2 regions of the Streptomyces thermocarboxydus genome follow, and region 2 is predicted to be linked to the other one. Evidence: riboswitches for the same ligand, from Rfam matches in the RefSeq annotation. Region 2 holds a riboswitch; the other holds the start of a gene.
What was found. A riboswitch is a leader RNA that binds a small molecule or an ion and turns the genes downstream of it on or off. The one in region 2 is predicted to bind glycine.
Positions count from the first base shown of each region.

Region 1 (3,201 bases), 4.0 Mb from region 2:
GACGCCGAAGGCGCGCCACACGGCGGCGAGCTGGTCGCGGGTGGTGGTCTCGTCGCAGGCGACGGAGACGGTGTCGGCGTCGACGAGGCGCAGGTTGACGCCGTTGTCGCGGGCGGCGGCGACGACCTCGGCGGCCCGGCCCGCGACCCGTACGGTGAGGGTGTCGAAGTACGCGCCGTGGACGACCTCGGCGCCGCCGGCGCGCAGGCCCTCGGCGAGGATCGCGGCGTAGCGGTGGGTGCGGCGGGCGATGGTCCGCAGGCCCTCGGGACCGTGGTAGACGGCGTACATGCCGGCCATGACGGCGAGCAGCACCTGGGCGGTGCAGATGTTGCTGGTGGCCTTCTCGCGGCGGATGTGCTGCTCACGGGTCTGCAGGGCCAGGCGGTAGGCCTTGTTGCCGTCGGCGTCGACGGAGACGCCGACGAGGCGGCCGGGCAGGCTGCGGGCCATCTTGTCCTGGACGGCCATGTAACCGGCGTGCGGGCCGCCGAAGCCCATGGGGACGCCGAAGCGCTGCGTGGTGCCCACCGCGATGTCCGCGCCCAGCTCGCCGGGGGACTTCAGCAGGGTGAGGGCGAGCAGGTCGGCGGCGACGGTGACGAGCGCGCCGCGCTCGTGCGCCTGGTCGATCACCGGCTTGACGTCCCGGACGGCGCCGGACGCGCCCGGGTACTGGATCAGGACGCCGTTGATCTCACGGCCGTCGAGCTCGGCGGGGATGCCGTCGCTCAGGTCGGCGACGACGACCTCGACGCCGGTCGGCTCGGCGCGGGTCTGGATGACGGCGACGGTCTGCGGCAGGGCGTCCGCGTCGACCAGGAAGAGGCCCTTCTTGTTCTTGCCCATGCGCCGGGACAGCGCCATCGCCTCGGCGGCGGCGGTGCCCTCGTCCAGCAGGGAGGCGCCGGACGTGGGCAGGCCGGTGAGGTCGGCGACCATCGTCTGGAAGTTCAGCAGCGCCTCGAGCCGGCCCTGCGAGATCTCCGGCTGGTACGGCGTGTAGGCCGTGTACCAGGCGGGGTTCTCCATGACGTTGCGCAGGATGACCGGCGGCGTGAAGGTGCCGTAGTAGCCCAGGCCGATCATGGAGCCGAGGACCTGGTTGCGGCCTGCGAGGCCGCGCAGCTCGGCGAGCACGTCGGCCTCGCTGCGGGCGCCGGGCAGGTCCAGGGCGTCGGCGTTCTTGATGACGTCGGGCACGGCGGCGGCGGTCAGCTCGTCGAGCGAGCCGTAGCCCACCTGGGCCAGCATCTTCGCCCGGGCCTCGTGGTCGGGGCCGATGTGGCGCTGCTCGAACGGGATTCCCTGTTCGAGCTCGGAGAGCGGGGTGCGGGGGGCAGTCATTGAGGAGGCCTCCTGGTCCGACGACCTTCGAGGGGCACCACGGCGCAGGTGCCCGGACGGCCTCCCCCTCTGTCATCTCAACCTGAGAGCTTCACCGGAACGCCGCTGGCGGTCCGGTTTTCACCGTCGGTGAGAGCGGAAGCCGTCGACACCCGCCCTGCTTTCCAGAGTGACCTCGTCCGTGCGGTACGTGTGCCTGAGAGATTCCGGGGAGGATTTGCTCCTTCGGCGCCTCCGGTGGTGCCTGGAGGACTCTCCCGCACGGGGTCAGCGGCCGTTGCCAGCGTACCAGCGAGGTCACGACCCCGGCCTTCGAGTGGCCGTTCCGCCGATTGTGCCTTTTTGTAGTGCTATCGGATGAGTTTGCTACGAGTGGAGGGCCCGTGCAGACCGACATCGACCCGCGTCACCTCATCGGCCGCAAGGCGTACGACCGCAACGGCACCCGTATCGGCACGATCGACGAGGTCTACCTCGACGACGCCACCGGCGTGCCGGAGTGGGCGGCGATACGCACCGGCCTGTTCAGCCGGGACGCCTTCGTCCCCCTGGAACCCAGCGAGCTGATCGACGGGACCCTGCACGTGCCGTTCGAACGGTCCCTCATCAAGGACGCGCCGGACTTCGGCGTCGGCCGCCATCTCTCCCCGGAGCAGGAGCTCCAGCTGTACCACCACTACGGCCTGGACGTCGCCTCCCCTCCCCCGCTCCCGGACAGGGACTTCGGCAAGCTGGCGGGCCAGGAGGAGCACACCTGACACCACCGGGGCGACGGTCTCTCGAGCCCTTCCGCCCCACCGGCCTGACGGCCCGCCCTGGCCAGGACACCCGACGCACGAGCCAAGGACCGGCCACGCCCCGCGCCCACGGGCGGCCGCGCGGCCGGGTCGGCCCACAAGCCCGCCCCTGACAGCCCGCCGACGGGGGGCACACCCCGCGGCGAGCCGTCAGCCCCGGACCGAGCCGGTTCCCTCCGCCACGGGCACACCGCCACGGCGCCCGCGGCATCCCGCCGGTGCGACTCACGTGGCCCACCCGCGCCGTCGAAGCGGCAACGCTCACGCTTCCAGCGGCCGAGGCCGCTGTGCCTCCGGTGGTCCCATCGGCGCCGGCAGGTCCGGTGGCGACTCCACCAGTGGCAGCGGCTCCGCTGCCTCCAGCGCCGGGTCGTCCACGCGGAACGTCTTCACGCGGCCCGGTGCCGAGCCGGGGGTCTCGAAGCGGACCGTCACGCGGCCCAGGCCGCTGCCCTGCACCCACCCGTGCCCGTACTCGGCGTGCCGGACGTCACGGCCGGCGGGCCAGCGCCGTTCCACCGGGGCCTCGGGGCGCGGCTCGGGCGCGGGCTCGGACTCCTCGCCCTCGGCGACGTCCTCCGCCGCTCCGCCCGCCGCCTGGGCGAACAGGTCCTCCTGCGTGTAGTCGGCCAGCCCGCTGACGCCGACGCCGAGCAGCCGTACGCCGCCCGTGGTGTCCACCGAGTCCAGCAGCCGCGCCGCCGCCTCGCGGACGACGGCCGGGTCGTCGGTGGGGCCGCGCAGGGTCTCGGAGCGGGTCAGCGTGGAGAAGTCGTACCGCCGTACCTTCAGCACGATGGTGCGTCCGGACAGCCCCGCACCGCGCAGCCGCCGCACGCAGCGGTCGGCGAGCCGCTGCACCTCCAGGCCGACCCGCACCCGGTCATGGATGTCCACGTCGTACGTGTCCTCGACGGACACCGACTTGGTCTCACGCTCGGCGACGACGGGCCGGTCGTCGCGGGCCAGCGCCATCGCGTACAAGGCGTGCCCGTGGGCCTTGCCCAGCAGCCGCACCAGCTCGTCCTCGCCGGCCTCGGCGATCTCGCCGACCGTG
Region 1 covers NZ_CP058273.1:993,209-996,409, forward strand. The annotation lists gene gcvP (aminomethyl-transferring glycine dehydrogenase) at 1-1,347, opposite strand, end outside; glycine riboswitch at 1,522-1,617, opposite strand; gene AY578_RS04685 (PRC-barrel domain-containing protein) at 1,731-2,105, shown strand; gene AY578_RS04690 (DNA polymerase IV) at 2,406-3,201, opposite strand, start outside.
Region 1: it holds a riboswitch for glycine, as region 2 does, so the genes downstream of both, gcvP (aminomethyl-transferring glycine dehydrogenase) here and gcvT (glycine cleavage system aminomethyltransferase GcvT) in region 2, are expected to answer to the same signal.

Region 2 (3,201 bases):
CCGCCGCCGTTGGGCAGGGGCACCCACACGAAGCTGCGGCCGAGGACCTCGACGATGCGGGCTCCCGCCGAGGGGACGCCGAGGGAGGCGGAGAGCGCCTCCTCCAGTTCGTTGCCGGGCCACCCGCCGTGCGGGTGGAAGTGCGTCCGGTCCGGGATGTCCGCCGGGAAGTCCATCTGTCGCCCACCGTCTGCCTGATGCCACTGCTTGACGGAAAGGCTAGCCGGTCAGCGGTGGAGCCGGTCCCGCACAGGGCGTTCGGGGACCGGTCGGCCGGTGCCCGCGGCCCGGCGCGAGGTGCTCGCCGGCCGGTCGGCCGGAGGGCCGGTCCGGCGTCCGGCATGCCCCGGACGGTCGGCCGGTCCCGCGTCCCGATTCAGGGCATACGCCGACCGGTCAGCCGGTGAAGCCGATCCGGCACCGGGCGCACGCCGGCCAAGTCGGCCTGTGTCGCGGCCCGGCATCGGACTCACGCCGACCGGTCAGCCGAAGGGCCGGCCCCCGCGCAGGGCGTGCGCCGGCCAGTAAACCGAGGGGGCGGCCCGGCACCGGACTCACGCCGACCGGTCAGCCGGTGAAGCCGATCCGGCGCAGGGCGTTCGCGGCGTCCCGGTCGACGAGCACCGCCGAGGCGCAGCCCCCCGGCACCCGGCCGGACTCCACGTCCTCCAGCAGCCGGGCGCACGCCGTGCGGTGCCGGCGGAAGGCGTAACGCGAGACGCCCCGGCCCCGCTCCAGCTGCCCGGCCAGGGCCTCCTCGGGCGGGACGTCGAGGAGCAGCAGGTGCAGCGCGGCCCCGCGGCGGCGGGCCTCGCGGGCCAGCCAGCGCCGCACCCAGGCCTGGGTGCCGCAGTCGTGCACGACGACCGGCCGGCCGGAGCGCAGCACGCGGCGCAGTCCGGCGTAGTGGGCGAGCCGCACCAGGGGCCGGTAGACGGCGTAGGGCAGCAGGCGGGGCATGCGGCGGTCCCAGCGGTCGCGGGCGTCCTGGGAGTCGACCCGTTCGCCGTGCACCGCGCGCCGCATCAGCGTGGACTTGCCGCTGCCGGGCAGCCCGGTGACGACGACGAGGTCGCGGGGGCCGAAGAGCAGGGCGCGCGGGCTGCGGCCCGAGCGGGCCCGCAGGTCCTGGACGAGGGGGACGGGAGCCGCGTCCCGGGCGCCTGCGGCCCGGGACGCGTGCTGCCGAGGCAGCGCGACGCCTGTGGTGCCGGCGTACGCCGTGGGCCTGTTCACCGTGGTCGTCCTCCCCTGGGGCCGGATACGGAGGTCCGATCCCCGCCGCGTGTAAAGAGAAGGTAATGCCAGGTCGCTCTCGGTTGCGTGCTCATTCCGACACAGGCCTGTCACAGCTCCCTGTGACCGAGCCTGCACGAGCCGTTCACCCTCGGCAAGGGCCCCCTGCCGGTGTCCCACGATGCGTGCAATGATGTGCGCGCCAACTGCATACCGGCCGTTTGAATCCGCGCGGGAGAGTCCCCGGCACCTGTGCCGCCGGGGCGCCGAAGGAGCAAGTCCCTCCCTTGAATCTCTCAGGCACCGTTACCGCGCGGGCGAGGCACATCTGAAAAGCGGGCCGCCGTCGCAGTGCTCCGGCGGCCTCACCCAAGGTGCAAGTCCTGACCGCCGTAGGACCGGTGGTCATGGCGAACCTCTCAGGTTCCGATGACAGATGGGGAGGAACGACCTCGCCGTCATGCCCCCTGGGAGACCGACCGATGAGCAGTACCGAACCCCGCCGCACCGCGCTCGATGCCCTGCATCGGTCGCTCGGCGCGACGATGACCGACTTCGCCGGCTGGGACATGCCCCTGCGCTACGGCTCCGAGCGCGACGAGCACACCGCCGTGCGCACGCGGGCCGGCCTCTTCGACCTCTCGCACATGGGCGAGATCACGGTCACCGGCCCGCAGGCCGCCGCCCTCCTCGACCACGCGCTGGTGGGCAACATCTCGGGCGTGAAGCCGGGCCGCGCCCGCTACACGATGATCTGCCGTGAGGACGGCGGCATCCTGGACGACCTGATCGTCTACCGCCTGGGCGAGACCGAGTACATGGTCGTGGCCAACGCCTCCAACGCCCAGGTGGTGCTGGACGCGCTGACCGAGCGGGCCGCGGGCTTCGACGCCGAGGTGCGCGACGACCGCGACGCCTACGCACTGCTGGCCGTGCAGGGCCCCGAGTCCCCGGCGATCCTGAAGAGCCTCACGGACGCCGACCTGGACGGCCTGAAGTACTACGCCGGTCTGCCGGGCACCGTGGCCGGGGTCCCCGCGCTGATCGCCCGCACCGGCTACACCGGCGAGGACGGCTTCGAGCTGTTCGTGAAGCCGGAGCACGCCGTGGAGCTGTGGCAGGCGCTGACCAAGGCGGGCGAGGGCCACGGGCTTGTCCCGTGCGGTCTGTCCTGCCGGGACACGCTCCGCCTGGAAGCGGGCATGCCGCTGTACGGCAACGAGCTGAGCACCTCCCTCACGCCCTTCGACGCCGGTCTCGGCCGGGTGGTGAAGTTCGAGAAGGAGGGCGACTTCGTGGGCCGCGCCGCCCTCGCCGAGGCCGCAGAGCGCGCCGAGAAGAACCCGCCGCGCGTCCTGGTCGGCCTGGTCGCCCACGGCCGCCGGGTGCCGCGCGCCGGGTACGCCGTGGTCGCCGGCGGCGAGAAGATCGGCGAGGTCACCTCCGGCGCCCCCTCCCCCACCCTGGGCAAGCCGATCGCCATGGCCTACGTCGACGCCGCCCACGCGGAGCCGGGCACCGAGGGCGTCGGTGTGGACATCCGCGGCAGCCACGAGCCGTACGACGTCGTGGCGCTGCCGTTCTACAAGCGGCAGAAGTGACACCGTCGTAGCCGGCCTTCGGGCTGCTTCCCGCGCGTCCGCGGCACGGGGGTCCCACCCGTCCGGCCGCTTGGCGTGCCCTCCCCGTCATCAGCAGTTTCCCGCGTACAGGAGAATTCAGGCCATGAGCAACCCCCAGGACCTGCGTTACAGCAAGGAGCACGAGTGGCTGTCGGCCGCCGAGGACGGCGTGGCGACGGTCGGTATCACGGAGCACGCGGCCAACGCGCTCGGCGACGTGGTCTTCGTCCAGCTCCCCGAGGTCGGTGACACGGTGACCGCGGGCGAGACCTGCGGCGAGCTGGAGTCCACCAAGTCCGTCAGCGACCTGTACTCTCCCGTCTCCGGCGAGGTCACCGAGGTC
Region 2 covers NZ_CP058273.1:5,006,148-5,009,348, reverse strand. The annotation lists gene AY578_RS23230 (enhanced serine sensitivity protein SseB) at 1-176, opposite strand, end outside; gene AY578_RS23225 (AAA family ATPase) at 568-1,236, opposite strand; glycine riboswitch at 1,459-1,558, shown strand; glycine riboswitch at 1,559-1,682, shown strand; gene gcvT (glycine cleavage system aminomethyltransferase GcvT) at 1,719-2,837, shown strand; gene gcvH (glycine cleavage system protein GcvH) at 2,962-3,201, shown strand, end outside.